Regions from separate parts of the Mesorhizobium sp. CO1-1-11 genome, predicted to be linked through region 3. Evidence: predicted binding sites of a transcription regulator. Region 3 holds the regulator's gene; each other region holds the start of a gene.
The links. The regulator LexA, encoded in region 3, represses DNA repair genes until DNA is damaged. The targets are predictions, from matches to a motif close to TGTTCNNNNTGTGTTCNG.
Positions count from the first base shown of each region.

Region 1: LB554_RS22695 (helicase-related protein) is a predicted target of LexA. The motif match lies at 4,454-4,471, and genes of this name have one in related genera.
Region 2: parE (DNA topoisomerase IV subunit B) is a predicted target of LexA. The motif match lies at 4,017-4,034, and genes of this name have one in related genera.
Region 4: LB554_RS12170 (single-stranded DNA-binding protein) is a predicted target of LexA. The motif match lies at 5,551-5,568, and genes of this name have one in related genera.

Region 1 covers NZ_JAIUHE010000020.1:85,997-93,648, reverse strand. The annotation lists gene fdxA (ferredoxin FdxA) at 1-292, opposite strand, end outside; gene LB554_RS22700 (RNA-binding S4 domain-containing protein) at 522-908, opposite strand; gene LB554_RS22695 (helicase-related protein) at 919-4,287, opposite strand; gene LB554_RS22690 (hypothetical protein) at 4,520-4,822, opposite strand; gene phbB (acetoacetyl-CoA reductase) at 5,019-5,744, opposite strand; gene LB554_RS22680 (acetyl-CoA C-acetyltransferase) at 5,851-7,029, opposite strand; gene LB554_RS22675 (hypothetical protein) at 7,016-7,243, shown strand; gene phaR (polyhydroxyalkanoate synthesis repressor PhaR) at 7,325-7,652, shown strand, end outside.
Region 2 covers NZ_JAIUHE010000009.1:166,212-173,863, reverse strand. The annotation lists gene LB554_RS12790 (FUSC family protein) at 1-1,844, opposite strand, end outside; gene parE (DNA topoisomerase IV subunit B) at 1,889-3,946, opposite strand; gene cpaB (Flp pilus assembly protein CpaB) at 4,185-5,111, shown strand; gene LB554_RS12775 (type II and III secretion system protein family protein) at 5,142-6,587, shown strand; gene LB554_RS12770 (hypothetical protein) at 6,591-6,860, shown strand; gene LB554_RS12765 (CpaE family protein) at 6,894-7,652, shown strand, end outside.
Region 3 covers NZ_JAIUHE010000022.1:100,164-107,815, forward strand. The annotation lists gene LB554_RS23950 (ABC transporter permease) at 1-285, opposite strand, end outside; gene LB554_RS23955 (ABC transporter ATP-binding protein) at 291-1,070, opposite strand; gene LB554_RS23960 (ABC transporter substrate-binding protein) at 1,129-2,115, opposite strand; gene LB554_RS23965 (GntR family transcriptional regulator) at 2,265-3,038, shown strand; gene lexA (transcriptional repressor LexA) at 3,438-4,181, shown strand; gene LB554_RS23975 (ComEC/Rec2 family competence protein) at 4,175-6,628, opposite strand; gene gltX (glutamate--tRNA ligase) at 6,732-7,652, shown strand, end outside.
Region 4 covers NZ_JAIUHE010000009.1:24,745-32,396, forward strand. The annotation lists gene gyrA (DNA gyrase subunit A) at 1-1,547, opposite strand, end outside; gene LB554_RS12145 (helix-turn-helix transcriptional regulator) at 1,782-2,612, opposite strand; gene LB554_RS12150 (hypothetical protein) at 2,698-3,231, shown strand; gene LB554_RS12155 (VOC family protein) at 3,264-3,656, shown strand; gene LB554_RS12160 (MarC family protein) at 3,738-4,367, shown strand; gene LB554_RS12165 (OsmC family protein) at 4,374-4,799, opposite strand; gene LB554_RS12170 (single-stranded DNA-binding protein) at 4,927-5,451, opposite strand; gene LB554_RS12175 (ArsR/SmtB family transcription factor) at 5,677-5,991, shown strand; gene LB554_RS12180 (SRPBCC family protein) at 5,988-6,449, shown strand; gene LB554_RS12185 (ATP-dependent Clp protease proteolytic subunit) at 6,473-7,078, shown strand; gene LB554_RS12190 (hypothetical protein) at 7,166-7,465, shown strand.

The DNA.
Region 1 (7,652 bases), on a different contig from region 3:
CGGCCTCGCCGTCGAAGCTCTTGGCGTCGGCCGGCGGCTCCTTCTTGGCGGTGATGTTGGGCCATTTATCGGCATATTCGGTGTTGATCTGCAGCCATTTGTCGAGGCCGGACTCGGTGTCGGGCTTGATCGCGTCGGCCGGGCATTCCGGCTCGCAGACGCCGCAGTCGATGCACTCGTCGGGATGGATGACGAGCATGTTCTCGCCTTCGTAGAAGCAGTCGACCGGACAGACCTCGATGCAGTCCATGTATTTGCATTTGATGCAGTTGTCGGTCACGACATAGGTCATCGGTCGGCTCCGGGACGTCCCGTTTTTGTTGGCTTTTTCCGTGAGGTAACGCCTTTATCGGCTGCTTGCAAGGGTAGCCATTCCCAGTGGCGCCAGAGTTTGGGAATTGAATTTCAGATCGGCGGTGCCGCGACGGTCCCGCATCCCTCACCGACGTTGGTTTGCCGGTGCAAAATCCGCTTTTGGTTGCCGTTGCCGCGGGAGCGCACATCTGCGTCGATCGGCAGGCTCAATCTTCGTCGCGCAATCGGTCGGTCTGGCGACGCTCTTTTTTGGTGGGGCGGCCGCTGCCTGCCTCGCGCAGCGCCGCGATAGCATCGGGCGGGGCGTCGCCCTTCGGTGCGGTCGGGGGCGACATGTCTTGATAAAGGGTGCGGGCTTCCTCGGACGGGCCGCGCCGCGCGCCAGCGCCGAGCACCTTCCAGACGAAAATACGCCGGTCGAGCGTGATGGTCAGCACGTCGCCTGGCTTCACCAGATCGGAGGCCTGCGCTGCTTTGTCGCGATTGATGCGCACGCGGCCGGCGACCACCAATTTGGCCGCCAGCGAGCGCGATTTCACCGCGCGCGAGAAGAACAGCCATTTGTCGATGCGCTGACGGCCTTCAGCAACCATCGAAGCGAGTTTACTTCTTCAATTGGTCGCGCAAGGCGGCGAGCTTGGCGAAGGGTGAGTCCGGATCGAAACGCACCGGGCGCTCCTCGCGCGGCTTGGGCTGGAAAGCGGGCTTTCCGCCGCGATCGGCACCCTTGCCTTCCGGCCTGCCGCCCTTCCAGTCTGGCCGCCCTTCTCGGCGCTCGGGACGCTCGCCCTGCGGGCGGCCGTCGCGGCGCTCAGCGCCCTCAGCTTGCGGCTTGGGCTTGAACTTCGAGCGGTCGAAGCGCGGCTTTCCGGCGCCGTCGCGGCGCCCTTCGTGCGCGGGACGGTCCGCGGGCGCGGCTGCTGCCTGTTCGCCGCCGGCCGGCGCGTTGCTTCGGCCGCGCGCCTGTCCGTTTTGCGGCCGGTTGTTGCGGCCGTCGCGATGACGCGGACGCTGGTCGAAGCGACCTTGGCGCCACAGCAGGATCGGCTTTGGAGCTTCGGCTTCCGGCACGGGTTCGCCGGCGGCTTCCGCCACGGCAGCCGGTTCGGCGGCTTCCGTCAACGCGGAGGCTTCGACGGCGGGCTCCGCCGCTGCGGTTTCCTCCGTGGGTGCCGCGTCTACCTCGGCAGTTTCAGGTTCGGCCCGCGGCTCAACCGGCGCCGGCTCGGCGGCTTCAACAGCGGCTTCGGCTACAGGTTCCTCCGCAACTTCAGCGGTGGCTTCCGCCTGCTCTTGCGCGACAGCTTCCACCGGCGCGTCGGCGGCGACTTCTGCTGGAACCTCCGTCTCCACGTCGGTTGCCGCATCCGGCACCAGTTCGGCTCCCTCGGCGGCCGACTCTTCCGCCGCCTTGGCTTGTTCCGCGCGGGCTGCTTCTTCGGCTGCCTGCCTGGCCGCGGCGGCTTCCCGCGCGGCATTGTCCTGCGCTTCCAGCCGTGCCTTGACTTCCGCGGCCGGCTTCGGCTCGGCGCGATAGCCAAGACCCTTGAGGATCTCTTCCATGTCGTCGGCGGTGGCGCCAAGGATCGACATCATCGGCGGCGTCACCATGAAGGACTGGCCGTCATAGGCGCCGTCCGGACGCTGGCCAAGGCCGGGCTTCCAGTTGGTCGCCGGGCGGATCAGGTCGGCCAGCCGCTCCAGAATGTCGATGCGCACGGCGCGGCGGCCGAGATTGCGGTAGCCAGCGAGCTTGTAGAAGGCCTTGTCGAAGGCCGGGTCGATGACAACAGAGGTGCGGCCCGACGCCAGCGCGTGGACGACGTCGCCGAAGCCTGGCTTGTCCTTGCCGTCGTTCTTCAACGCCCACAGCAGCGTCACCAGCCCGGCGGGTGCCGGCTTGATCAGCGCCGGCACGAACACGTGGTAGGCGCCGAAGCGGACGCCAAGCCGGCGCAGCGCCGCGCGGCCTTCCTGGTCCAAGGATTTCATCTCTTCGGCGATGTCACGACGGTTGATGAGGCCGAAATTCTCGACCAGCTGGAAAGCGATGCCACGGCCGATGCCGGAAATCTGCTCGGCGTTTTTCAGATCGACCAGCGGCTTCAACAACGACTCGATCTGGAAATTGACGAAGCGTTCGGCTCGCGCCGCGACCTTGTCGCGCGCCGGACCCGTCAGCTGTTCGTCAGCCAGCAACACCAGGCGCGGCTTCAGCGCGTCTTCGCCCGAGACCAGCGTGCCTATCGGCGCGCCGATCCAGCGCAGCGTGCCGTCCGAACCGAGCGCGAGATCGCCATTGGCGCAGGCGCCGAAGCGCTCCGCGCGTGCCTCGAACTCGGCGGCAAGCGCTTTTTGCGCGGCAGTGCGCACGGCCTTGGCGTCTTCGCCGCCGGCGGTCTGGTCGGCGGTGAAGCGGAACCCTTGCAACTCGCCGACATGATGGCCTTCGACAAGGACGGTTCCGGTAGGACTGATTTCGGCTTCAGGCATGGTATTTTCTCTAAGGCGCCGCATGAGGACGGAAGTCCTGCGGTCTACGAAGCGTTTCGTCAACCGCTCATGCAGCGCATCCGACAATCTGTCTTCGATTTCGCGCGTCTTTTCCTGCCAGTGTGCCTGATCGGCCAGCCAGCCGGGCCGGTTCGACACGAATGTCCAGGTGCGGATCTGGGCGATGCGGTGCGACAGCGTGTCGATGTCGCCCTCGGTGGTGTCGGCGCGGCGCACCTGTTCGGCCATGTAGTTCTCGTCGACATGGCCCTGCCGGGCGAGATCCATGTAGATCGAGGCGATGAGGTCGGCATGCTGGGCAGGCGCGATCTTGCGATAGTCGGGCAGGGCGCAGGCTTCCCACAGCAGCGCCACGCGCTTGGCGTTGGTGGCGAGCGCGCGGATGTCTTCGTCGCGGGAGAGATGTTCGAGCGCTTGCGCATCGACGGCCGGCAGCGCGCGTGTCAGACCCTCGACCGGGGCGTTGGTCTCGATCGAGCGCTTCAGCGCATCGAGGCTGGCGAAATCGAATTGGGCGGTGCGCCACTGCAGCACCTTCACCGGGTCGAAGTCATGGCCCTCGATCTTCTGGACCAGGTCCTCGTCCAGCGGATCGACCTGGCCGGTGACGCCGAACGTGCCATCGCGCAGATGCCGGCCGGCGCGGCCGGCGATCTGGCCGAGCTCCGCCGCCGTCAGATTGCGGTAGTGGTAGCCGTCGAACTTGCGGTTCTGGGCGAAGGCGACATGGTCGAGGTCGAGGTTGAGGCCCATGCCGATCGCGTCGGTGGCAATGAGATAGTCGACATCGCCCGACTGGAACAGCGCCACCTGGGCGTTGCGGGTGCGGGGCGACAGCGCCCCGAGCACGACGGCCGCACCACCCTGCTGGCGGCGGATGAGTTCGGCGATGGCATAGACCTCGTCGGCGGAGAAGGCAACGATCGCGGTGCGCCTGGGCAAGCGGGTCAGTTTCTTGGAGCCGGCATAGGCCAGATGCGACAGCCGCGGCCGCGTCACCACGGAGATGCCTTTCAGCAGCCGCTGGAGAATGCCGTGCATGGTGGCCGCGCCAAGCAGCAGCGTCTCCTGGCGGCCGCGCAGATGCAGGATGCGGTCGGTGAAGATATGGCCGCGCTCGAGGTCGCCGGCCAGTTGCACCTCGTCGATGGCAACAAAGGCGGCGTCGGTTTCACGCGGCATGGCTTCGACGGTGCAGACCGAATATCTGGCGCCCGGCGGCTGGATCTTCTCCTCGCCGGTGATCAGCGCCACTTTGTTGGCACCGACCTTTTCGCAGACGCGCGTGTAGACCTCGCGGGCCAGCAGCCTCAGCGGCAGGCCGATGACACCGGTTTCGTGCGCCACCATGCGCTCGATGGCGAGATGGGTCTTGCCGGTGTTGGTCGGCCCAAGCACGGCGGTCACGTCGCGGCCCGACAGGATCAGCGGCTCGGTGTGTTTCGGCTGGATGTTCATCGGCTCGGAAATAAGGCTTTCTGGCCTCTCGTGGTCGGGAGCGTGCCAGGACGGCGCGTATGACAGCCGACACATAGGGATTTCGGGCGCGAAGCGAAAGCAGAATGTTCCGGCAGGGTTCCGGAGACGCCCGTCTCACTCCGCAAATCAGCCCCTGCTTAACAGTTGGAACGAGTCTGGAACGAATCAGCGACGAATCGGCGACTCCGTCAGATTCAGCTTTTGTTCACGGCTAGATATGGATTTTGTTTCCACGAGTCTCACCACATGCTGAATCGCCGAACTGGCCCGTTTTATGCTGGGCGGGTCCTTCCGTTAACTTTCGCCGGGAACGATGAGGGCGATACGGTGCGCGCCCCGTTAAACTTATGAAACTGTTAATCTTTCTAAACTCGACGTTAAAGAATAGCAGCTTATCGCGGCCATTAATCTTAACATTGGGCTCAAAGCCGGAACGAATCGGCGACAAAGCAGCGCCGGCCGTATTTTCTCTTTTTGTTCCCCCAATATCTTGTGTTGTGAACAGCTTATCCACCGAGAATCCACAGGCTTGATCACAGGGTTCGCACAGACGCGCCTACCGGCATTAAGCTTTGCGTGCCGGATTGGGGCATTGCGTCACAGCGGCGTCTTCCAAGAGTCAGGCGCCATTTGGAAGCGGACCGATTTTCCGGTCCGCTTATCGCAGGGTACGCATGAATCCGCAGCGTTGGACTGCGCGAGCAGACGTCTCAGACGAAGTACTGGCCGCCATTGGCGGTGAGGGTCGAGCCGGTGATGAAACCGGCATCTTGCGAAGCGAGGAAGACCACGCAGCGCGCGATCTCTTCCGGTTCGCCAAGGCGACCCACGGGGATTTGCGGGATGATGCGCTCGTTGAGCACCTTTTCGTCGATTGCCTTGACCATCTCGGTGGCGATGTAGCCAGGGCAGATGACGTTGACGGTGATGCCCGCGCGGGCGCCTTCCTGGGCGAGCGCCTTCGAGAAGCCGATGTCGCCGGCCTTGGCGGCGGAGTAATTGACCTGACCGGCCTGGCCCTTCTGGCCGTTGATCGAGGAGATGGTGATGACGCGGCCGAACTTGCGGTCGCGCATGCCGCCCCACAGCGGATGGGTCATGTTGAAGACACCGGACAGATTGGTATCGATCACCTCTTTCCACTGCTCGCGGGTGATCTTGTGGAACATGGCGTCGCGGGTGATGCCGGCATTGTTGACCAGCACCGAGACAGGGCCGAGGTCGGCCTCGACTTGTTTGATACCGGCCGCGCAAGCGTCATAGTCGGCGACCGACCATTTGTAGACCGGAATGCCGGTCTGCGCCTTGAACTTCGCCGCCGCCTCGTCATTGCCGGCGTAGTTCGCGGCAACCGAATAGCCGGCGTTCTTCAAAGCGATCGAGATCGCCGCGCCGATGCCACGCGATCCACCCGTGACGATTGCAACCTTGGTCATGCATTTCCCCTTTTGAAATCGCCCTGTTGTCGGGCTTGGCAGGCACTGGATTTACGACAGGCACCACATGTGAAACGGGCGGCTTGCGCCGCCCGTCCAAAGTCTATCAGAAAGCCTCCACGCACATGGCGACGCCCATGCCGCCGCCGATGCATAGGGTGGCCAGCCCCTTCTTGGCGCCGCGCCGGCGCATTTCGAAGACCAGCGTGTTGAAGATGCGGGCGCCCGAGGCGCCGATCGGGTGGCCGATGGCGATGGCGCCGCCATTGACGTTGACGATCGAGGGATCCCAGCCCATGTCCTTGTTGACGGCGCAGGCCTGTGCGGCGAACGCCTCATTGGCCTCGACAAGGTCGAGATCCCCTGCCGACCAACCGGCCCGTTCCAAGGCCTTGCGTGAAGCGGGAATGGGTCCGGTGCCCATGATCGCCGGATCGACGCCGGCGGTCGCCCAGGAGGCGATGCGCGCCAGCGGGGTGATGCCACGCCTTGCGGCTTCCGCTTCGCTCATCAGCAGCGCGCCGGCGGCACCGTCATTGATGCCGGAGGCATTGGCGGCGGTCACCGTGCCATCCTTGTCGAAGGCCGGCTTCAGCTTGGTCATGGCATCGATCGTGGCGCCGTGGCGGATGTATTCGTCCTGATCGACAACCGTATCGCCCTTCTTGCCCTTGATGGTGAAGGCGACGATCTCGTCCTTGAACTTGCCCGCCTTCTGCGCGGCCTCGGCCTTGTTCTGGGAGGCCAGTGCGAACTGGTCCTGGTCGTCGCGGGTGATCTGGAACTGGCGGGCGACGTTCTCGGCGGTGTTGCCCATGTGGTAGCCATTGAAGGCGTCCCACAGCCCGTCCTTGATCATGGTGTCGATCATCTTGTAGTCGCCCATCTTGACGCCGGCGCGCAGGTGCTCGGCGTGCGGCGACAGCGACATCGATTCCTGGCCGCCGGCAATGATTACCTTGGCGTCGCCGGTGGCGATCTGCTGCATGCCGAGCGCGATGGCGCGCAGGCCCGAACCGCAAACCTGGTTGAGGCCCCAGGCGGTGGTCTCCTTGGGCAGTCCGGCAAGGATCGAGGCCTGGCGGGCCGGGTTCTGGCCTTGCGCCGCGGTCAGCACCTGGCCGAGGATGACCTCGTCGATCTCGGCCGGTTCGACCCCGGCACGCGCCAAAAGTTCCTGCACGACGACGGCGCCGAGCTCATGCGCGGGCGTGGCGGCGAAGGCGCCGTTGAAGGAGCCTACAGCCGTGCGCGCGGCGCTGGCAATGACAATGGAAGCGGACATTTTCTTCTCCAGACTTCAAGGGTGTTGTTGTGCCGTTGAGGACTTTTTTGCCCTTTCCCACCCCCAAGTCAAACCGGAAATCGGCATGGCGCCGATGCGCCGCAAGCGGGCCGCGCATCGTGGTGTCGGCGGTCCGGTCGCTGCCGCGCAGCATATTTTGCCTGCTATGCAGCATTATATGATCCCGCAGTGCACAAACTGCTTGGAATTGTAGGGCTTTTGCGCATATCCTCAAAAAGGGCGCAATCGTTACCGGCTGCTTACTCAGGCGTGCCGGGATCCGGGGAGGATGCAGATGGCCGCAAAAGACGACCCTATCATTATCAAGAAATACGCCAATCGCCGCCTCTATAATACGGGGACGAGTACGTATGTGACGCTCGAGGATCTGGCCGAGATGGTCAAGAAGGGCGAGGAGTTCACCGTCCAGGACGCCAAGACCGGCGACGACATCACGCATCCGGTGCTGACCCAGATCATCTTCGAGCTGGAGAACAAGGACGGGCAGAACATGCTGCCGATCCCGTTCCTGCGCCAGCTGATCGCCTTCTACGGCGACCAGATGCAGATGATCGTGCCGAGTTTCCTCGAGCAATCGATGATCGCCTTCTCCAAGGAACAAG
Region 2 (7,652 bases), on a different contig from region 3:
TCCGATGGGAGGGAATGGTTTTGGCTGGCCGTGCGCAGCCGCAGGATTTCCAGGCCGACCGTGACGGAAGCGACGCCGCCGCCCAGCACCGCCTCGCCCTTCCTGCCGGAATTCTGCACCAGCGGCATCAACTGATTGACCCGGTCGTAAGCGAGGCTCTCGAAGGCTGAGCGCCTCGGCACGCGCTCATGCAGGCAAAGCCGCGCCAGATCCTCCCGCATGGCCCGCACGATGCGGTCGGCCGCGAGCCATGGATCGGCCGGCAATACGACGATGAAGACGCCGATGGCCAAGAGGATGCCGACCAGGATCGATGCCGAGCCGGCGAAGAAGGGGCCGGGATCATAGGTCATCGCCTGATGTGGGCTGAGGAAGGCCAGGAAGTTGATGGCGAAGGCCGTCGCCACGCCGACATGGCGCGGATTGGCCATGGCGAGTGCCGCCGGCACCATGATGGGCACGACGAACAGCATGAACCAGCCGAAGCCGGGCAGAGCAGGGAGCGCAACCTGCCCGACGAGAAAGGCAAAAGGCAAAGCGAGCAGCGTTCCCTTGAAGAATCCCCAGGATACTTGCACGGGGTCGGGGCGAGCGGCAAACAGGCTCGACACGACGGCAACGAGGATGACGGTGCCGGCCGCCTCCGACCACTTCGTCGTCAGCCAGAAAGCCGCCACCAGCAGCGTGGCAACGGCCGCGCGGATGGCGTTGCGCGCAGCACCGGGATAGTCGCGATGCACCACCAGGGCCGGCTGCTGGCTGCCGGGACCTGGACGGCGCGTGACCGGCGCGCGCAAGGCATCGAGGCCACGCAGCACCTGTTTCAGCGCCTCGGCGAAATCGGCCGCTATGGTAAGGCGGGTAATGGTGCCGACCCTGTCCTCACCCGGCTCGATCGAGGCGTCGGGCATTTGCCTGGCCCTGATCGAGATCGCGTCGAGCCGCGCCACCCAGGATGAGGTATCGTCCAGCGCTCCCGGCTTGGCTGCCAGTTCGCTGACAAGGGCCTGCAGTTCCGAGCGCACCGGGATGAGGGCGGCGTTTTTGGGAGCGGCATGCGAATAGAGCGCGCGCGCCGCCGAAAGTGCCGAAAGCAGTTGTCCGATGGTGCGCCGCACCGGATGCGCGCGCGGCGCGAAGCTCGGCGCTTCGAGCCTGGCATAGGCGCGCATCTCGCCAAGCGTCTGGGTATCGGCGACAAGCTTCCGGTGCAGGCCGATCAGCGTTGCCCGGTCGCCGCCTGAAAACGCACCGCCGGCATAGGTGGCGAGGTCGAGAATGCAGCGTTTCAGCCGCGAGACGATGGCGTCGCTGGCCAGTTTTGGCAGGATCAGTCGGCTGGTCAGGCCGGCGCAGACGATGCCGAGCACGATCTCGGCACAACGCGCGACCGCGAGGTCTACGACCAGATGCGGTTGTCCGAAAGCGGGCAGGCCGATGATCATTGCGGTGTAGCCTGCAAGAGCCGCGCCGTAGGCTTCGGGATTGCGCAGCAGCGACGAGACGAAGGTGCAAATGCCAATCCAGACAGCAAGCACCGTCACCAGAATCCAGGGGCCGGTGCCGAATGCCGTGGTGATGCCAATTGCCGCGACACCGCCGGCCAGCGTGCCGAGCAGGCGGTAGAAGCCTTTCGCCAGGACCATACCGGCAACCGGCTGGGCGACGATGAACACCGTCATCATCGCCCATTGCGGATGGTCGAGCTTCAGCGCGTAAGCGGCCAGCAATGCGATCATGCCGGCCAAAACGGTGCGCAGCGCGAAAATCCAGTCCGAGCGTGTCGGTTGCGTCAGCCCGGCCAGGCTCGTCTCGAAATAGGTTTTCAGCCGCGCCCAGGTCACATGCTGGTCTCCATGTCAGGAACGCAAGCTAAACGCGCCAGCGGCTAGATATCCAGCACTTCCGTCTCGGCGAATTCGGCGCGTTCCTGGATGAAGCGGAAGCGGGCTTCGGGTTTGGTGCCCATCAGCTCGTCGACCCTGTCCTTGGTGGCGGAATCGACTTCGTTCACATCGACCCTGAGCAAGGTGCGCTTCCTTGGATCCATGGTGGTTTCCTTGAGCTGCGCGGCCATCATTTCGCCCAGGCCCTTGAAGCGGCCAAGCTCGACCTTGCCGCGCCCCGTGAATTCGGTGCGCAGAAGCTCGTCCTTGTGGGCGTCGTCGCGGGCATAGGCGACCTTGCCGCCTTGCCTGATCGAGTAAAGCGGCGGCACCGCCAGATAGAGATGGCCGCCGCGCACCAGCGCCGGCATCTCCTGGTAGAAGAAGGTGATCAGCAGCGAAGCGATGTGTGCGCCGTCGACGTCGGCGTCGGTCATGATGATGACGCGGTCGTAGCGCAAATCCTCGTCACGGTATTTTGACCGCGTGCCGCAGCCGAGCGCCTGGATCAAGTCCGATATCTGCTGGTTGGCGGCCAGCTTGTCATTGCCGGCGCTGGCGACGTTGAGGATTTTTCCGCGCAGCGGCAAGACGGCCTGGCTGGCACGATCGCGCGCCTGCTTGGCCGAGCCGCCGGCGGAATCGCCTTCGACGATGAAGAGTTCGGCACCCGCCGCCGCGTTCTGCGTGCAGTCGGCGAGCTTGCCCGGCAAGCGCAGCTTGCGCACCGCGCTCTTGCGCGACACTTCCTTTTCCTGGCGGCGGCGCACCCGTTCGTCGGCGCGCGCGATCACCCAGTCGAGCAGCTTCGAGGCTTCCTGCGGATTATCGGCCAGCCAATGGTCGAACGGGTCGCGGATCGCGGTCTCGACGATGCGTATCGCTTCGATCGTCGCCAGCCTGTCCTTGGTCTGGCCGACGAATTCCGGCTCGCGGATGAACACCGACAGCATGCCGGCGGCCGAGATCATGACGTCTTCCGAGGTGACGATCGAGGCGCGCTTGTTGCCGACGAGGTCGGCATAGGCGCGCAGGCCGCGCGTCAGCACGTTTCGGAAGCCGGCTTCGTGGGTGCCGCCTTCACCGGTCGGGATGGTGTTGCAGTAGGAATTGATGAAGCCGTCGCCACCGAACCAGGTCACCGCCCATTCGAGCGAGCCATGGCCGCCTTGCTTGTCGCTCTTGCCGGCGAAGATTTCGCGCGTCACCTGGAATTCATCGCCGAGCGACGCCTTCAGATAATCCTTGAGGCCGCCTGGGAAATGGAATTCCGCCTTGGCCGGTGTCTGATCCTTTTCCTTGATGAGGGAGGGATCGCAGGTCCAGCGGATCTCGACGCCGCCAAACAGGTAAGCCTTCGAACGCGTCATGCGGTAGAGACGCGCCGGCTCGAAGGCGGCGCCCTTGCCGAAAATCTGCTCGTCGGGGTGGAAGCGGATTTTTGTGCCGCGCCGGTTGTGGACTTCGCCGAGCTGCTCCAGTCCGGTCACCGGGACGCCGCGCGAAAAGCGCTGGCGATAAAGCTGGCGCCCACGTGCCACCTCGACCTCGAGATGATCCGACAGGGCGTTGACGACGGAGACGCCAACGCCGTGCAGGCCGCCGGATGTTTCGTAGACCTTGGAGTCGAACTTGCCGCCCGAATGCAGCGTCGTCATGATGACTTCGAGCGCCGGCTTCTTGAATTTTGGGTGCATGTCGACCGGAATGCCGCGGCCATTGTCGGTAACCGTGAGATGGCCGTCGGCGGAGAGTTCGACATCGATGAAGGTGGCGTGGCCGGCAACCGCTTCGTCCATCGAATTGTCGATGACCTCGGCGAACAGATGGTGCATCGCCTTGTCGTCGGTGCCGCCAATATACATGCCTGGCCGGCGGCGCACCGGCTCAAGGCCCTCAAGCACCTCGATGTCGGCGGCGCTGTAGCCCTCGCTGCCATCCTTGGTTGCGGCTGGACGCCTGGCGGCCGCCTGTACCAGCGGATCCGCCGGGCGCGCCGGCGTGCGAACCGGCTGCGGCTGTTTTTCCAGATTGCCGAAAAGATCGTTGTTGTCGTCCATGCCTGCCATAGAGTCCAAGCTGCGAATCACCCCGTCGATACTGCCACGCTTTTCAGCGCCAAGCGACGGAGGTTCCTGTTACGTTCGGGGATTTAACTGCTCTTACCCTAAAACCATTCGATAACCAAGCGGGCGGAAATAGGTCAAATGCCGCCGTGCAATATTCCTGATTCTTTAACAATGCCGCCTAGCGTGAGCCCAACATAACAAGAAACGACGGGCATCAGGGGTTTTCGGCGTGAGGGGCAAGGCCATAACGATGATCGGCATCGCCGCCGTTTTCGGCGCGATCTCGATCTTTGCCGCGGATTTCTGGGTCAAGAGCCAAGCGAAGGCCGATGCCCAGGAGAAAACGGCCTCGATCGCCGCTCCGGCCGCGCCCAGGATCGAGTTCAAGACCATCGTGGTGGCGAACGCGCCGTTGCGCTACGGCATGGAGCTCGACCGCGCCAAGCTCAGCGAAATCCCGTGGCCGCAGGATTCCCTTCCGCAGGGCGCCTTTGCCACCATCGATGGATTGCTCGGCGAAGGCGGTCGGGTCGCGCTGTCGCCGATCGAGATCAACGAGCCGGTGCTGCTCACCAAGCTGTCGGGACCGAACGGCCGCGCAACGCTGTCCAACATGCTGACGCCCGGAATGCGGGCGGTCACCATCCGCACCGACGAGATCGCCGGCGTCGGTGGCTTCGTGACGCCGGGCGACCGGGTCGATGTCGTGCTGACGCGCGATGCCGGCGAAATCCAGGAAGTCGCCAAGAACGCGCAAGGGGCTGCCGGTTCGACCATCACCTCGGAGATCGTCGTTGCCGACGCCAAGGTGCTCAGCGTCGGGCAGGGCGCCGACGAGCGCCAGACGACGCCGCAGGTGGCCAATTCCGTGACCCTCGAGGTGACGAGCGACGGCGCGCAGAAAGTGGCGCTTGCCCGCACCGTCGGAACGCTGTCGCTGTCGCTTCGCTCCGCCAGCGAAGGCGGCGATGGCAAGAACGGCGTCACCACCATCTCTTCCTTCGGCGGATCCGTCGCTTCCAAGACGCAGGCCGTGGCCGGCTCCTTGTTCGATGCCATAGCGAAGGAGCCGGAGAAGCCGAAATTCAAGACGATCATCGTGACGCGCGGCACGCAGGCCGAGGAATATCAGGTTCCAACGCGGGACCAGAAGTAAAGACCGGTGGGGACCGGGCGGGACGGGACAATGTTGATGCGTACCCTATATCGAATGACGGCTCGGTCGCGCTTGGTGCGCGCCCTGGCGATGGCGTTTACCCTGGCTGCGAGCGGCGTGCTTGCCTTGCCCGGAGCGGCGAAGGCGGACAACGACATCGTTTATGTCTCGTCGACCAAGAATGCGTCGATCAAGGTTGCCAAGGGCAAGCCCAAGACGATCATGACGAGCGCGGCCTTCTACCAGATCGTCATCGGTGATCCGGAGATCGCCAACGTCAACCCGCTGACCGACAAATCCTTCTATGTGCTGGGCAACAATCTCGGCACCACCGGCATTGCGCTGTTCGACCAGAACAAGCAGCTCGTCGGCACCGTGGACATCGAGGTGACGCTCGACACCGACCAATTGGCGAACACTATCCGTGCCAGTGTGCCGGACGCCAAGATCAAGGTCGGCTCGGCCAACGGCCGTGTCGTGCTGTCGGGTGAGGCGGATGACGCGGTTGCAGCGGATAAGGCAAGCAAGATCGCCAGCCGCTTTTCCGGCAATGAGGAAGTGATCAACTCGGTCAATATCTCTTCGTCGCAGCAGGTTCAGCTCAATGTCCGGTTCGTCGAGATCAACCGCCAGGCAGGGCAGGACCTGGGCGCGAAATACAGCGCCAATTTCGCCTACGGCTTCGGCGGTCGCGACATTTCACTGGATCCGGGCACGGTCCCAGCGGCGGGGACCGGCGAGATCATCGGCCGACTGCTGTCGAACGGCGTCTCGATCGACATTGCCATTAAGGCGCTGGAAGAGCGCGGCCTTGCCCGTCGGCTGGCTGAGCCGAACCTGATCGCGCGTTCAGGGGAGACAGCGAGCTTCCTGGCCGGCGGCGAATTTCCGATCCCGGTTTCGGAGGACAACGGCAAGATTTCGGTCAGCTACAAGAAATATGGCGTTAGCCTGGATTTCAAGCCGACCGTACTCAAGGACGGGTTGGTCAGCCTCGACATCGCGCCGGAAGTCTCCTCGATCGATGCGTCGGCGTCCTACAATATCGGCAACATTTCCGTGCCCGGCTTCATCGTGCGCCGCGCCAAGACCTCGGTCGACCTGAAGAACGGCCAGAGCTTCATGATCGCCGGGCTTTTGCAGTCCCAGAACGACATTACCACGTCTCGCATTCCCGGCCTTGGCAAGATGCCGGTGCTTGGAGCGCTGTTTTCGTCGAAATCCTATCAGCGGCGCGAGACCGACCTGGTCATCATCGTCACGCCCTATCTGGTCAAGCCGGTCGATCCGTCGAAGAAAATGGCTGAGCCGACCGATGGCACGCAGCCAGCCAGCAATGTCGACTATTTCCTCAACAACACCGAGGAGGTGAAGGCGCCGGATACGGGCCGCGCGCTGGCGCTGGCCGACGGCAGTGCCGCACGGGCCGCTCCTGCCACCAAAGTCGGTCATTTCCTCGACCTGCCGAAGGACTGAGCCATGCGTCTGATCCTGAGATCGTGCATCGGCCTGCTTCTTGCCGGCCTGGCAAGCGGCTGCACCAGCGACGACTACGTGCGCAGCGAAGGGGTGACGTCCGGCGCCGGCGAGGCGCAGGCCGCCAACACCGTCATGCAGATGGTCGACCCGTGGAAGTACGGCGTCCAGAACACGAGACTTCTCGTGCCTGCCAAGCGTGGCAGTGCCGGACCCGTCACGCCCGATCAGGCGGCCGGTGCCAAGGCAGCGCAAACGACCACCGACAACTGATCCAGACGGCGATCGATCTCACAGGCGGCGAGAATGGCAAACAGCACCAAGAAAATCCTGCTCGTCTCGACAGACCGGGCCTTCGCGCAGGACACGAAGACGGCCTTTGCCGCCTCCGAGATCATCCAGCTCATGACGGTGGAGAAGAACGTTACCGAGCTGCGCGGCGAGGTCCAGGAGGCCGAGTTCGGCGTCGTCATCGTTGACATGGATGCAGCGAAACTCGAGGAGATCGAGTCCCTGCAGCGCGTCATGCGCCGGCTCGAGGGCAAGGCACCGGTGGTCGTGGTCACCCAGGAGTTCAACGCCGCGGCCGTGCGCATCCTGGTGCAGCTCAAGGTCGCCGATTTCCTGGTCAAGCCAATCACCACGGCCGATCTGGTGCGTTCGGTCGTGCGGGCTCTGCAGGGGCCCGGGCGCGAGGAAAACACCGAGTCGCAGATCTATACCTTCATGCCCGCCGCCGGCGGCGTCGGCACCACGACACTGGCACTGCAGACCGCGTTCCAGCTGCATCATTCGGTGACGCGCGGCGCCTCGACCTGCGTGGTCGACCTCAATTTCCAGCAAGGTGCCTGCGCCGAATATCTCGATCTCGAGCCGCGTTTCGACATCACCGAAATCGAGAACCAGCCTGAGCGCCTCGACCGGCAACTGCTCGATGTGATGCTGTCCAAGCACGCCAGCGGACTGTGTGTGCTGGCGGCGCCGACGCATCCGGCCGAAATGCGCTCATTCAAGACCGATGTCGTGGTGCGCATGCTGGACCTCGTTTCGGCCTATTTCGACAAT
Region 3 (7,652 bases):
GTGGATGCGGAAGCGCAGATGGATGAAGGCGGTGCAGCAGCCCGCCGCGAAGCCGGCGACAAGGGCGGCAGCAACGCCCATCAGCGGCGATGCGCCGGCGGCAAGGAGAACGCCGCAGACGCAGCCGCCCAGCGGAAAAGCGCCTTCGCTGGTGAGATCGGGAAAATTCAGCATGCGAAACGGGATCATGATCCCGAGCACGACAAAGGCCAGGATCAGGCTTTGCGCCAGGGTGACCGGCATGATCGCGACGAAGCTGGTGAGAACGTCCCCAACAAACCCCATGATGATCAGCTCGCCAGCAACATGCGATCGGTCTTGACCGAGAAATGGCCGATCAGATCGATAACCGTGACCCTCGCCTTCTCCTGCCCGGCGACTTCCAGGAGCACCCGGCCCGCATCGAGCATGATCACCCGGCTGCCATAATCGACGGCGTGTTGCATGTTGTGGGTCACCATCAAAGTCGTCAGTTTCAGCGCGTTGACGGCGCGCACGGTCGCTTGCATGACGATTTCGGCCGTGCGCGGGTCGAGGGCCGCGGTATGCTCGTCGAGCAGCAGCAAGTCCGGCGATCCGCCGACCGCCATGATCAGCGACAAGGATTGCCGCTGCCCGCCGGAGAGCAGGTCGACGCGCGTGTCGAGACGATTTTCCAAACCGAGACCCAGTATCGACAGTCGTTCCCTGTAGGACGCAAGCCGGGTGGTGTTCAGCCCCGGGCGCAAGGTGCGCTTTTGGCTACGCAAATCGGCCAGCAGCATGTTTTCCGCAACCGTCATGCTGGCGGCGGTGCCGCGCATCGGGTCCTGGAACACGCGCGCCAGTTTCGCGGCGCGCTTGTGCACCGGCATTGCAGTCACGTCGGCGCCGTTGATCAGGATCTGGCCGGAATCGAGGATCAGGGCGCCGGAAATGGCGTTGAGCATGCTGCTCTTGCCGGCCCCGTTGGAGCCGATGACGATGCCGAACTCTCCGGTGGCCAAGGACAGGCTGAGACCGTCCAGCGCGACCTTCTCGTCGGCCTGGCCCTTGTAGAACACTTTGCGCGCGGATCGAATCTCGAGCATCGTTTCTCCCTGACCTCGGGATAGCGGCGCCGACGCCGTCACCCCGGCAGTTCCGATGTTAGTCGACGATGCAGCCGCAATCGGCCATTGAAGCCGGTATCTCGATGCCGAACGCGGCCATCGCCTTGCGCGAGATCGTTGCCATGTGGTCCTTGTAGGCCGGGCGCGACGGCGCGATCGTCTTGGGATCCTTGCCCTTGAGGATCTCGGCGGCGATGTTGCCGGCGTTGACGCCGACCTGCGTGTAATTGACCGCGAAGCTCGCCGGCACGGTGCCGTTACGGACCGCACTGTCATCGGAGTTGACGACCGGGATACCGGCCTGGCGCGCGGCCGCGGAGACAGCGGCGATCGCCGGCTGGATCAGGTTCGAGGCCGGGCCGTAGATCACGTCGGCCTTGCCGGCGAGCGAAGCGATGCGTTGCTGGATGTCATTGACGTTGTCGATGCCGACCTCCACCACCTCGAAACCGGCGGCCGGTGCCGCCGCCTTGATCTTTTCGACCAAGGCAACGTCATTGGCCTCACCGGGATTATAAGGCACGCCGAAGCGCTTGGCGTTCGGCAGCAGCTTCTTGGTGAAGGCCATCACCGCGGCGACGTCCTGCAGATCGCTGGCGCCGGTCATGCCTTCGTCTCCGGCGTCCCATGACGGCACCAGCTTGGCCGCCACCGGATCGGTGACCGCGGCAAAAACGATCGGAATGCCGGAACCGGCGAGCGCTTTCTTGGCGATCTGTGAGACCGGCGTGGTGATGGTGTAGATCAGCTTGGGCTGCTCGGCCTGCAGCTTGGCGATCATCTGCGGCACCAGCGACGCATCGAAATTGGTGTGGCTCTCCGTGTAGACGACGTCCTTGCCCTCGACGAAGCCGTTATCCGTCAGCGCCTTCTTGAAGCCGGCTATGGCGGCGTTCAATTGCGGATGCTCGCCGAAATTGGCAATGCCGATACGGATCTGATCGGCCGCGGCACTGCCGGCACTGACCATCAATGCGCCTGCCAGGGCCAAGCCCGACAACCAAGCGGATTTCGACTTCAACATCATTTCCTCCCAGATTTGATCAGGGCCGCTTGGAAACGCGGCGGCTACGGCGATCATGGTGAGTCCGCCGGTCTGTGTCAAACATTATATATAATTGTTGCTGTGACCCAATATCATATATACTTTCGCCAGACGACGGATTGATCACCATGCGGGATGAAACGAGTTCCACAAAAACGGAAGCCGCCTATCAGCTGTTGCGGCGCGACATCCTGACCACGCGCCTCATGCCCGGCGCCCCGCTCAAACTGAGTGCGCTGCGCGGCACCTATGGCGTCGGCTGGACACCGTTGCGCGAAGCCCTGTCGCGGCTCGAGGCCGAACGCCTGGTCACCGCCATCAGCAATCGTGGTTTTGCCGTGGCTCCGGTGTCGCGGGCCGAGCTGGAGGATCTGGCACGCGCCAGGATGGTGGTCGAGATACCCCTGTTCCTCGAATCGATGGAAAAAGGCGGCAGGGAGTGGGAGGATGCCGTGGTCACCGCCTACTACCGGCTCTCGCGTTGCAAGACGGCGGTCGACGATCCCTCGGACGCGGCCGTCGACAGATGGGACGAGAACCACGAGGCCTTCCATGCGGCGCTGCTGAGCGCCGCCACATGCGACTGGCTGTTGCGGTTCCGCTCGACGATCTCGGATCAGCTGCGCCGGCATCATCGCTTTCTTGGTCTGGCGCCGACACTGCGGGCCGCGGCCGGCCTCAAGGATGGCTATGAAGAGGCAATCGAAGCGCTGCGCGAAGCGATTGCGATCGAACACCATACCGCGATCATGGAAGCGGCGCTCGACCGTGACATCGAGCGGGCCAAGGCGCTGATGACGGCGCATATCGGCTACACACTGCACGTCTATGTCCACAGCGAAGACAGCGGCGCTACCAGATACGCCGCTCGCGCCGGCAGCTTGAAGGCGGGTTCGGGATAACCTCAGCGACGCCTATTCGAACGCGCTGGCCGGTGCGCCGAACGCCCGGATCCATGGCCGCCCGAAGCTACCAATCGTTGGCATTTTGGTTTCGTTTCGTTCCGCGAATAATGGCTCCGCGAATTATACGTCCCCCCGAGGAGAACCTTCCAACTAGCTGATGCCAAAGCCTCGTCGGCGGATGGGCCACAGGCCATTAACCAAAACGATTTCAATGCGCCTGCCGATGGCGGAAAGGGCTGGTTGCTGCCCGCCGTCGCGGGCAAAAAACTTCCGACCCCTTAACAAATTCATTAAACTTTAAACGGTTGCAGAACACAACTGGAACAGATAGTGTTTGTTCTGGGTTTGTTTTTTCGATTCTGGTTCAACCTTTCGTTCAATGTCTTGGGGGCCGCCATGCTGACACGCAAGCAACATGAACTGCTGATGTTCATCCACGAACGGCTCAAGGAAAGCGGGATACCGCCTTCCTTCGACGAGATGAAGGAAGCACTCGATCTTGCCTCCAAGTCGGGGATCCATCGCCTGATCACGGCGCTGGAGGAGCGCGGCTTCATTCGCCGGCTACCCAATCGGGCACGCGCGCTGGAAGTGCTGCGGCTGCCGGACTCGATCGCGCCGGGCCTCAATGCGGCAAAGAAGTTCTCGCCAAGCATCATCCAAGGCAGCCTTGGCCAAGGCAGCGCCGGACGCCAGATCAGGCCGGCCGCTGCGCCTTCGCGCCTGCCCGCGGCCGGCAACGACGACGATGCGGTTTCAGCCGTGTCCATCCCGGTCATGGGCCGTATCGCCGCCGGTGTGCCGATCGATGCCATCCAGCATCAGACGCATTCGATCTCGGTGCCGCCGGACATGATCATGGGCGGCGAGCACTATGCGCTGGAGGTCAAGGGCGACTCGATGATCGAGGCCGGTATCTTCGATGGAGACACGGTCATTATCCGCAATGCCGACACGGCAAGCCCGGGCGAAATTATCGTGGCACTGGTCGACGAAGAGGAAGCGACGCTGAAGCGGTTCCGCCGCAAAGGCGCTTCGATCGCGCTCGAGGCCGCCAATCCAGCCTACGAAACACGCATTTTCGGGCCGGACAGGGTCAAGGTACAAGGCAAGCTGGTCGGGTTGATCAGGCGCTACTGAGCCGGCTTGCCATCGGGCTTGTCGGGTTTTTTGTACGGCGGCAGCCCCCTCGCCTCGCGTGAGAATTTTCGCTGTTCGTGCCAGGGCCGGTATGGTCCGTCGACGGCGAATGCGATCGCGGCCCGGGTCGTGGCCGACTGGGGATTGAAGAAGACGGCAGCGCTTCCCTTGCGGGCGAGCTGCCGTTTGGTGACGACGAGAACCAGTGGATTGTGGCAGACGTCATAGGCGGTTGCGTCATTGACGATGATCAGGTCGGCGAAAGCGCAGGCTTTCCAGGTGGTCTTGCGGTCCTCGACATAGGCAATGATCGCGCCGGAAGGGTGCCTGGCAAGGCACAGGCCTTCGCGGCAGTAGAAAGGCGATCCTGGCGGCAGGTCGGTGGGACTGGCAACATCGAATTGCCCGTCTGTCGTGTCGAACATTTCCGGTTTGACGATTGTTTCGGAGATCAGGGCGCGCTTCCAGTTGTCGGTTGCGAATTCGTTCGGACGTTCCTGGTTGACGGCCAGTTCGCCATTGCCGATCGGCAGCGCGACCAGCCGCGCATCTTCCGAGATCAGCACATCGGGCGCGCGCGTGTGCGACACAGTCAACAGGCCGGCAAGCGCGAATGGCAGCGCCGCGAACCGCAGCCATGTCGTCGCCATCGTCGCGATAACCAGCGCGACGGTGACCAGCAGCACGGATTGCTGCGAAATCAGCCCGACTCCATCGACCGGAGAGCGCTCCGATATCCACGCCGACACGGCGATCATTGCTGTCAGGCCCTTGCCCATAAGGTAGAGAGCCGGCCAATCCAGTCCGAATGGCATCAGCAGGGCGCTGGCGACGGCCAGGAACATCACGACCGACACGATCGGCATCACGGCCAGATTGGCGAACAGGCTGAGCGGCGATACCCGCTGGAAATGCCAGATGGCAAACAGTGCCGTGGCGCTGCCGGCGATAATGGACGTCATGGCCAATCCTCCTGTCGCCAGCAGGAATTTTCGCGTCAGGAATCCCGCCAGGGAACGCTTTGGCGGCGGTGGCCGCGTCTTTCCTGCATGGTGATCGGCCCAGCCGGCATAAGCGCCAACCAGGGCCGCGGTCGCGGCGAACGACATCTGAAAGCTCGGGCCGACAACCTCGTGAGGCGAGACCAGGATCACGGCGATCGCCGAGATCGCCAGATTGCGCATGGTCAGGGCAGCGCGATCGAAGAAGACGGCAATCAGCATCACCGCCAGCATGATGAAGCTGCGTTCGGCGGCAACGACGACACCGGAAATGATGAGATAGGCGGCGATCGAGAACAGTGCGGCGGCGGCCGCGTATTTCTTCACCGGCCGGCGCGCGGAAAAGTCTGGAAACAGCGCGAAGGCACCACGCAGCAGACCCATGATGGTGCCGGCCACAAGCGCCATATGCAGTCCCGAAATAGAGATGATGTGATAGATGCCGGTACGCCGCATCGCTTCATTGATTTCATCGGGTATGCCGGCGCGCACGCCGACGATCAGCGCCGCCGCGATCTCGCCTTCAGCGCCGCCGACGCTGCCCCTGATGTGGTCGGCGATGGCTTCGCGGGCATTTTCGATGCCTGAAAAAAGGCGAGCCGATAGCGGCATCTCACCGTCGTCGGCGGAAACAACCGTTGGATTGCCGAGAAAGAAGCCGCTGCCGCCGATGCCGGCGAAATAGCTGTCGAAAGAGAAGTCGTAGCTGTCCGGCCGCACCGGGCCGGTCGGCGGCAACAGTTTGGCGTAGCCTGTGATGAGCGAGCCGGCGGTCATTCCCGGCGGTATCTTGCGTGCGGAAAGCCGGACCCTTTCCGGCGCATAGCGCAGTTTTGGCCGGGCGGTCGAAATCACGTCCATGGTCAGCCGGATGCGGCCGCTCTCCATCTCTTCGAGCGAGACCACGCGGCCGGTCAGTTGCGTGGAGATTTCCGAACCCAGCATCCGGGTTCCGGCTCGCCATGTTTCGACCTTCGCCGCGAGCAGGCCCAGCGCGCACAACAGCACTGCCATGAGACACAGATGGGTTTTGGGCCAGGAACGCGAGACGAAGGCACAGACCGCCATCAGCACCACGACCGCGACGGGCTTTGCAAAGTCGGGCTCGGACGCCAGCGAGAAATAGGCGATCGCCCCAACGGCCAGACAGACCGGCACCAGCAGGAACGCGATGCCCCGGTCGAGTTCAAGCTCCGCCGCCCGGGCCACGCCATGGCGCAGGCGAGGCAAGGATACCAGGCCGATTTGCCGGCGCACGCGCACGATCCTGCCCGCGGCAGGAGCCGGCGCCGGCGCCTGCCCACCTGCCTGCAGCGACCTGGTTTCGGGTGCAGCCACGAGCGGAGATGGCAGTGGGATCGTCGCAGGCGCCGCAAACAGGGATCGCTCGCTGACGCCGATAGCGGCATCCTCGCCCCGATCCAAGCCCCGGCCTCGTCCAGTCATCGGGTCTGCCCCTTGCGCCCTCGACGTCCTATGCTACATGAACGCGCAACGCGCGAAAGTCCGCACGCTCTGCACCCAGCTTCAGACGTTTTCCGAGAGTTCCATGCCCGACAAGGTCATCACCCGTTTTGCCCCCTCGCCGACCGGCTATCTGCACATCGGCGGCGCGCGCACGGCGCTCTTCAACTGGCTCTATGCAAAGCATACCGGCGGCACGATGCTGCTGCGCATCGAGGACACCGATCGCGAGCGTTCGACCGATGCGGCCACATCGGCCATTCTCGATGGCCTGACCTGGCTTGGCCTTTCGTGGGACGGTGACGCGGTCTCCCAATTCGAGCGCGCGCCGCGCCATCGCGAGGTGGCCGAGGAGCTGGTGCGCCTGGGCAAGGCCTATTACAGCTACGAGACTTCAGCCGAGCTCGAGGCAATGCGCGAAGCTGCACGCGCCAAGGGCCTACCGCCACGCTATAACGGCCATTGGCGTGACCGCGACCCGTCGGAGGCGCCGTCCGGCGTCAGGGGCGCCATCCGCATCAAGGCACCGGCCGAGGGCGAGACGGTGGTGCAGGACCGGGTCCAGGGAGACGTGCGCTTCCCCAACAAGGATCTCGACGACTTCATCATCCTGCGTTCGGACGGCAACCCGACCTACATGCATGCCGTCGTCGTCGACGATCACGACATGGGCGTCACCCACATCATCCGTGGCGACGATCACCTGACCAACGCCGCCCGCCAGACCGTGATCTACAACGCCATGGGCTGGGACGTGCCGTCGATGTCGCATATCCCGCTGATTCACGGCGCCGACGGCGCCAAGCTGTCGAAGCGCCATGGCGCGCTCGGCGTCGAAGCCTATCGCGCCATGGGCTATCTGCCGGAGGCGCTGCTCAATTATCTTGCGCGGCTCGGCTGGAGCCATGGCGACGACGAGATCATGTCGATCGAGGACATGGTCTCGTGGTTCGACATTGGCGACGTCAACAAGGGCGCGGCGCGCTTCGATTTCGCCAAGCTGGAA
Region 4 (7,652 bases), on a different contig from region 3:
GGCGTGCCGAATTCGTCGCGCACGGCGGCGAGCTCGTCCTTGACGATCTGCTGGATGCGCGCGCGCGACGACAGAATGTCGAGGTAGTCCTTGATCTCGTCGCCGATCGTATTCAACTCATCGGCGATTTCGTCGCGGCCAAGCGCGGTCAGGCGCTGCAGGCGCAGTTCGAGGATAGCGCGCGCCTGTTCCTCGGACAGATTGTAGGTGCCGTCCTCGTTGATACGATGGCGCGGATCGTCGATCAGGAGGATCAACGATTCAACGTCACCCGAGGGCCAGCGCCGCTCCATCAACTGCTCGCGCGCCGTCTGCGGGTCCGCCGCGGTACGGATCAGCTTGATGACCTCGTCGATGTTGGCGACGGCGATGGCCAGGCCAACCAGCACATGGGCGCGGTCCCGCGCCTTGCGCAGCAGGAACTTCGTCCGCCGGCTGATCACCTCCTCGCGGAAGGTGACGAACGCCTTCAGCATGTCGGTCAGGTTCAGCAGTTCCGGCTTGCCGCCGTTCAGAGCCACCATATTGGCGCCGAAAGAGGTCTGCAGCGGCGTGAACCGGTAGAGCTGGTTGAGGACGACGTCGGCAACGGCGTCACGCTTGAGCTCGATGACGACGCGATAACCCTGGCGGTCGCTTTCGTCGCGGATATCGGAAATGCCCTCGACGCGCTTGTCGCGCACCAGTTCGGCCATCTTCTCGATCATCGAGGCCTTGTTCACCTGGTAGGGAACCTCGGTGATGATGATCGATTCGCGGTCATTGCCGCGCTGCTCTATGTTGACCTTGCCGCGCATGACGATGGAGCCGCGGCCGGTGGAATAGGCGCTGTAGATGCCGGAACGGCCAAGCACGATGCCGCCGGTCGGGAAATCGGGGCCCGGAATGATCTCCATCAGCGCCGGCAGGTCGATCGCCGGATTGTCGATGACGGCAATAGCGGCGTTGCAGACTTCACCGAGATTGTGCGGCGGGATGTTGGTGGCCATGCCGACGGCAATGCCGCCCGAACCGTTGACCAGCAGATTGGGAAAGCGCGCCGGCAGAACCTTAGGCTCGGTGTCCGAAGCATCATAAGTGTCCTGGAAATCGACGGTATCCTTGTCGATGTCCTCCAACAGCTCGTGCGCGACCTTGGTCAGGCGCGATTCGGTGTAGCGCATCGCCGCCGGCGGATCGCCGTCGATCGAACCGAAATTGCCCTGCCCGTCGATCAGCGGCACGCGCAACGACCAGTCCTGCGCCATGCGCACCAGGGCGTCATAGATCGAGGCGTCGCCATGCGGATGGTATTTACCCATCACGTCGGCGACGGGGCGCGCCGATTTCACATATTTGCGGTTCCAGTGATAGCCGCTCTCATGGGCGGCATAGAGGATGCGACGGTGCACCGGCTTCAGGCCGTCGCGCACATCGGGCAGCGCACGACTGACGATCACGCTCATGGCGTAATCGAGATAGGAGCGCTGCATCTCCTCGATGATGGATATCGGCTCGATGCCGCTAGGGCCGCCGTCTGTGCCGCGCGGTGTCTTCTGGTCGGTCAAATCGGATCACAATCTAATCAGGAATCACTCGCTGCTTATATAGGAAGCGAGGCCGAAACTCCAATGTCCGGGGCACTTTTCCAGTGTCAATTTTAGCGGTAATTTCAAGTGGATACCACTGATTGCGACGATATGGCCACGACCTTTCGCCGCCAGCAAGGCAAAAGCCGGCAATGGACCGTTTTCCCCAGACGAACGCCCCGAGCGCGATCAATTGGAGCTCCTGGCAACTTTTCAGCGGCTGCCAACGCGCCCGGACCGATACCGGCCAGGCGTTTCGCCCATGACGCGCCGAAACCGGCGGTTGAAGGTCGACAGATCGTTGAAGCCGGCTTCGAAAGCAATTGCCGAGATGGCATCGTTGGACGTGCGCAATCGCACCGCCACACGATGCAATCGGGTCCTGAGCAGGTATTGATAGGGCGTCATGCCGGCAACCTGCCGGAAGGTGCGCAGGAAATGATAAGGACTGGTCGCGGTCTCATCCGCCAACGCTGGAAGCGAGACCGGTCCGTCGGCATCCAGTTCGATCCGCCTCACCGCCTCGGCAACCCTTTTCTGGTCGCGGCGGCTTGGATCGCGACTGGCGTGCCTTGCGCCTGAGATTGTCGCCACGGCGGCACCGGCGATGCGCAGGGCAAGTTCCTCGAAGGCGCCTGCGTCGGCCATGTCGCGCGCGGCTTCCGCCTCGGCCAGCAGCGGTGCGATGGCGGGTAACGGCGGCAGGCGGGGCGTCTCGAAGGTGAGCTTCCCAGCGCCCGGTACGTCGGCGACGATCCGGTCCATATAAGCCGGCCCGAAATGGAAGGAGAGGCAACGGTCGCCGCTGCCATGCTCGTGCCCGCATTCGTAGCATGTGCCGGAATTGCCAAGCAGGAGGCTGCCTGGCGCGAGCATTGCGGTGCCTTGCTGTGCGCGATAGCGGAAGGTGCCACTGGTGACCGCCGCGACGCAAAAATCCCGATGGACTTCCTCGAACGGCCGATCGCCGGCGCTGGCCGTGCAGATCACATCCGCCACGTGCCAGCCAGGTCCGGATGCAAGGGTATTCGCGGTCGCCGTCATGGCTGAAATATAGCAATTTTTCCCAAGCCCAAAACCCCGGCGGCACCTATTGCTCGCGGTCTCCTGACAAGAAGAGATCGCAGCCATGCCCGACCAATCCACATTTGCCGAAGCCTTGCACAGTCCCGGACCGATCCAAGGGCTTGCCGAAAAACTGAGCCTTTACGGCCGCTTCGTCGGTGCGTGGACGTTTGACGCCGCGCGCCATCTCGAGGACGGCACGGTGCTGACCGGACGCGGCGAGGTGCACTTCGGCTGGGCGCTGGAAGGCCGCGCCATCCAGGATGTCTGGATCCTGCCCGCGCGTGACGCCGGCCCCTCGCCATCGCTTGGCAAATGGACCTTTTACGGCACGACGCTGCGGGTCTATGACCCCGGAATCGATGCCTGGCACATCTTCTGGAGCGACCCGCGCAACCAGTATTTCAGCCGCCAGCTCGGCCGCGCCGAAGGCGACACGATCGTGCAGGTCGGCGCCGACGGCACTGGTTCCTCGGTACGCTGGAGCTTTTCGCGCATCACCGAGAATTCCTTCCGATGGCTCGGCGAGCGCTCGCATGACGGCGCGGACTGGCACCTCGAAGTCGAGTTCCTGGCGCGTCGTCAAACTAAAAGATGACCCCACAACCCTTAGTAACAATGGAGAAAACCATGTTCGATCATATCTCGATCGGCGTTCGCGACGTCACTGCCTCCAAACGTTTCTACGATGCCGCGCTGAGGCCGCTCGGCTTCACTTGCGTCAGCCAATCGCCGGGTTCGCTCGGCTATGGTGTCCAGGCTGTCGCGCCCCAGGCTGTCGCGCTGTGGGTCAACGAGGCGGCGCGCCCGGTGCCGGCGGACGAAAGATCCGGCCTGCATTTCTGCTTCGCCGCGCCGACACGGGATAGCGTCGGTGCCTTTCATGCCGGGGCGTTGCGCGAAGGCGGCAGCGACAATGGCGGACCGGGCCTGCGCGCCGACTATGGCGAGAACTATTACGCGGCCTTCGTTGTCGATCCGGACGGCTATCGCCTGGAGGCCTATTGCGGCGCTGCCGCCTAACCTGCGGTTCTGACTGTTCCCACCGACCGGGCTTTGCTCTACCAATGTGGGTACGGGCTTGGCCCGGCGGGAGGGTCAGCGATGCCGAGTTTCGACAGCCTGTTCAATGCCTTCGTCACCATTCTCGTGACCATCGATCCGCCTGGGCTGGCGCCTCTGTTCCTCGCCGTGACACGCGGCATGAACCGCGAGGAGCGCAGCCAGGTTTCCGTGCGCGCCTCGGTCATCGGTTTTCTGGTGATGGCGCTGTTTGCGGTGGCCGGCGCATCGATCCTGTCGGTGTTCGGCATCACCTTGCCGGCGTTCCGTGTCGCCGGCGGGTTCCTGCTGTTCTTCATCGCCTTTGAAATGGTGTTCGAGCGCCGGCAGGACCGCAAGGAAAAGATCGGCGACGTCGCCATCACCAAGGACATGATCCACAACATCGCCGCCTTCCCCCTGGCGATCCCGCTGATCGCCGGCCCCGGCGCGATTTCCGCGACGGTGCTGCTCTCAGGCTCGTTTCAGGGTTTTGCGGCGCAGGCGGCCCTGGTCGGCATCATTCTTGTCTGCCTCGTCATAACCTATCTGGTATTCGTGCTGTCGGAACGCATCGACCGCATCCTCGGCCAGACCGGCCGCTCGATCCTGACCCGCCTGCTCGGGGTTATCCTGGCGGCACTGGCCGTGCAGTTCGTGGCAGATGGCATCAAGGCGCTGATGGCCTCGTAGGCCCGCTTATTTTGCGGTCGTATCGATGACTTCAAAGTCGTGGGTAATCCTCGCGGTCTTGGCCATCATGGCGGAGGCCGAGCAGTATTTTTCGATCGAAAGGTCGATTGCCCGCTTGACCTTGTCGCTGGACAGCGCCCGACCCTTGACGATGAAATGCATATGGATGCGGGTGAACACTTTGGGATCGGTTTCGGAGCGGTCGGAATCGAGCTCGACCACGCAATCCTCGACGGCCTCGCGCCCCTTTTCGAGGATATGGACGACATCATAGGCCGAGCAGCCGCCGGTACCGATCAGCACCAGTTCCATCGGGCTCGGTCCCGGCGTCTTGCCTTCCGGGCCTGACGCCGTGCCCAGCACGACCTTGTGGCCGCTGCTGGACTCGCCGACGAAGGTGCGCTCCTCGACCCATTTTACCCGTGCCTTCATCGCCAGTCCTCTTACGTCTCTGATCGCGCCAACGTCAGCTCAAAACCACCATGCAAAACCCCGAAAGTCCATGCGGACCCTCGGGGCATATCAAGTAAAGGCATTCGCTATTTGGTGCGGCTTTCGATCAGAACGGAATTTCGTCGTCCAGTTCGCGCGACGAACCACCGCCACCGCCGCCCCTGGGAGCGTTGCCGCCACCGCGGTTGAACCCTTCGTTCGGGCTCGACTGGCCGAAATCGGAACCACGGCTGCTGCCGCCACCGCTGTAGCCGCCAACCTGACCGCCCTCACCCTGGCCACGCGCGTCGAGCATCTGCAACTCGCCGCGGAATTTCTGCAGCACGACTTCGGTCGTGTATTTGTCGGCACCGGTCTGGTCCTGCCATTTGCGCGTCTGCAGCTGGCCCTCGACATAAACCTTCATGCCCTTCTTCAGATACTGCTCCGCCACCTTGGCGATGCCCTCATTGAAGATGACGACGTTATGCCACTCGGTCTTTTCCTTGCGCTCGCCGGAATTCTTGTCGCGCCAGCTTTCCGACGTCGCGATGCGAATGTTGACGACCGGCTCGCCCGAGTTCAGGCGGCGGATTTCAGGGTCAGCGCCGAGATTGCCGACCAGAATGACCTTGTTGACGCTACCCGCCATGATATTTCTCCGCGCTATCCGAAACAAATTTTTGTCGCAGCACCTTACAGGCTACGCACGTCAGCCGCTTGCCAAGGCTGGCTTTTCCCACAAGGTTTTTGTTCCCTTTTCGTTCCTATATGCACCGCCGCCAATTGTCAAGGAATGGCAGCAATGCCGGAACGCCGCATATGGGTCTCAAAACAGCGCTTGCCAAATCGATAAGTATCGACTTATGCTTTTGTCATGATCGAAGCAGAGATTTTCCGCGCCTTGGCCGACCCGACACGCCGCGCCGTCTTTGAGCGTCTCGCCACAAGCGAGATGAGCGTGTCGGAATTGCGCAGCGGCCTGACGGTGTCGCAACCGGCGGTGTCGCAGCATCTGGCGGTGCTGCGGGGCGCCGGCCTCGTGGTCGAGCGGCGCTCCGGCCGCAACGCCTATTATCGTGCGGATCCGCAGGGGCTTGCCCCGCTGCTCTCATGGATCGAACGCTACCGTACCTTCTGGCCGGAGCGCATCGAAAGGCTGAAGACGGTTTTGAAGGACATGGATCAATGAACAGCCAAAGCGAAGTCTCTCCCGATGCGATTGAGTTCGAATACGATCTTGCCGAGCCGCCGGAAAAGGTTTGGCGGGCGCTGACCGTGCCGGAACTGCTCGCCGCCTGGATGATGCCCAACGACATCAGGCCGCAGACCGGCAGCCGCTTTGCCTTCGCCGGTCAAGACGCGGCGATCGAATGCGAGATTCTCGATGCCGAGCCCGAACGCCTGCTGCGCTATTCCTGGCGCGAGCGGTCGGACGATGCCGCGCACCCACTCGACAGCACCGTCACCTTCACACTCGCCCGAACCGTTTCCGGCGGCACGCATCTGCGCATCCTCCATGACGGCTTTGCTCGCAAGGCGATGCCGGCCGTGGCCATGGCGGGGGCAGGCTGCCGACTTTCGCTGCACGGGACCGGCACGCCTATAGCCGCGAACACCCCACGCCTTCTGCTGCTGCACGCGGCTTGAACACGGAAAATTGGAGACAGAAAATGAGCGGTGTTGCCAGTCTTGTGCCGATGGTAATCGAGCAATCGAGCCGCGGCGAACGCGCATTCGACATTTTTTCGCGGCTGCTGCGCGAGCGCATCGTCTTCGTCAACGGGGAGATTAACGACGACGTCTCGGCGCTGGTCTGCGCGCAGCTTTTGTCGCTGGAGTCGGACAATCCCGAGAAGGAGATCTCGCTCTACATCAACTCGCCGGGCGGCATGGTGACCAGCGGCTTCGCCATCTACGACACGATGCAGTATATCAGCTGCCCGGTGTCGACCGTGTGCATGGGCTTTGCAGCATCGATGGGATCGTTCCTGCTGATGGCGGGCACGGCCGGACGGCGCATCGCCCTGCCCAACGCCACCATCCTGCTGCATCAGCCGCTGGGCGGCTTCCAGGGCCAGGCTTCCGACATCCAGCGGCACGCCGAACGCATCGGCCAGACCAAACGCCACATGACCGAACTCTACGCCCAGCATTGCGGCCGCAGCTATGAAGACGTCGAACGCACGCTCGACCGCGACCATTTCATGACCGCCCGCGAGGCCCAGGCGTGGGGAATTGTCGACCATGTGTTCGACACCCGCAAAAAGGCTGCGTAGGACCAGAGTGAGTCAAACCCTGCTGCTTGTCGAAGATTTGACGATCCCGCTCTGGTTCCGGTGGCGGCAGGCCCCTATAACAAGGGGATGACCGACACTCATCGATCAGGAACATCGCACCGTGTCACGGCCGCCATGGTGCTTGCCATCGTCGGCCTTGTGTCCAGGTCGGCACTTGCCGACGAGGCCTCGTCGTCGGTTCGGAAAGGCGCCCTGCCCGGCGTAACCGGCGGCTATCGCATCGCCAAGCCGGCCCCGGTGCCCGAACCCGACGACGCGTTCCCCAGCAGCGGCAACGGGCAGTTCAAGATCGGCAATACCAATGTCAGGATTTCCGGCAGCATCACCGTCGATGTCGGAGTTGGCGGGACCAAGCCACCCAGATAGGCAAAGATCGGGCCTTCCAACTGGAGCCCGCCAAAAGAACAGCCCCGCCGTGCCTTGGGCAAACGGGCGGGGCTTTTCTGGATCTCAAACCCATTTTTGCCGGGAGTGTACTGCCGGCGTTTGATTTCGGATGCTTCGCGGCATTCAGCCGACGATCCGACTAGCAGTCTCTGATTTTCAGGGATAC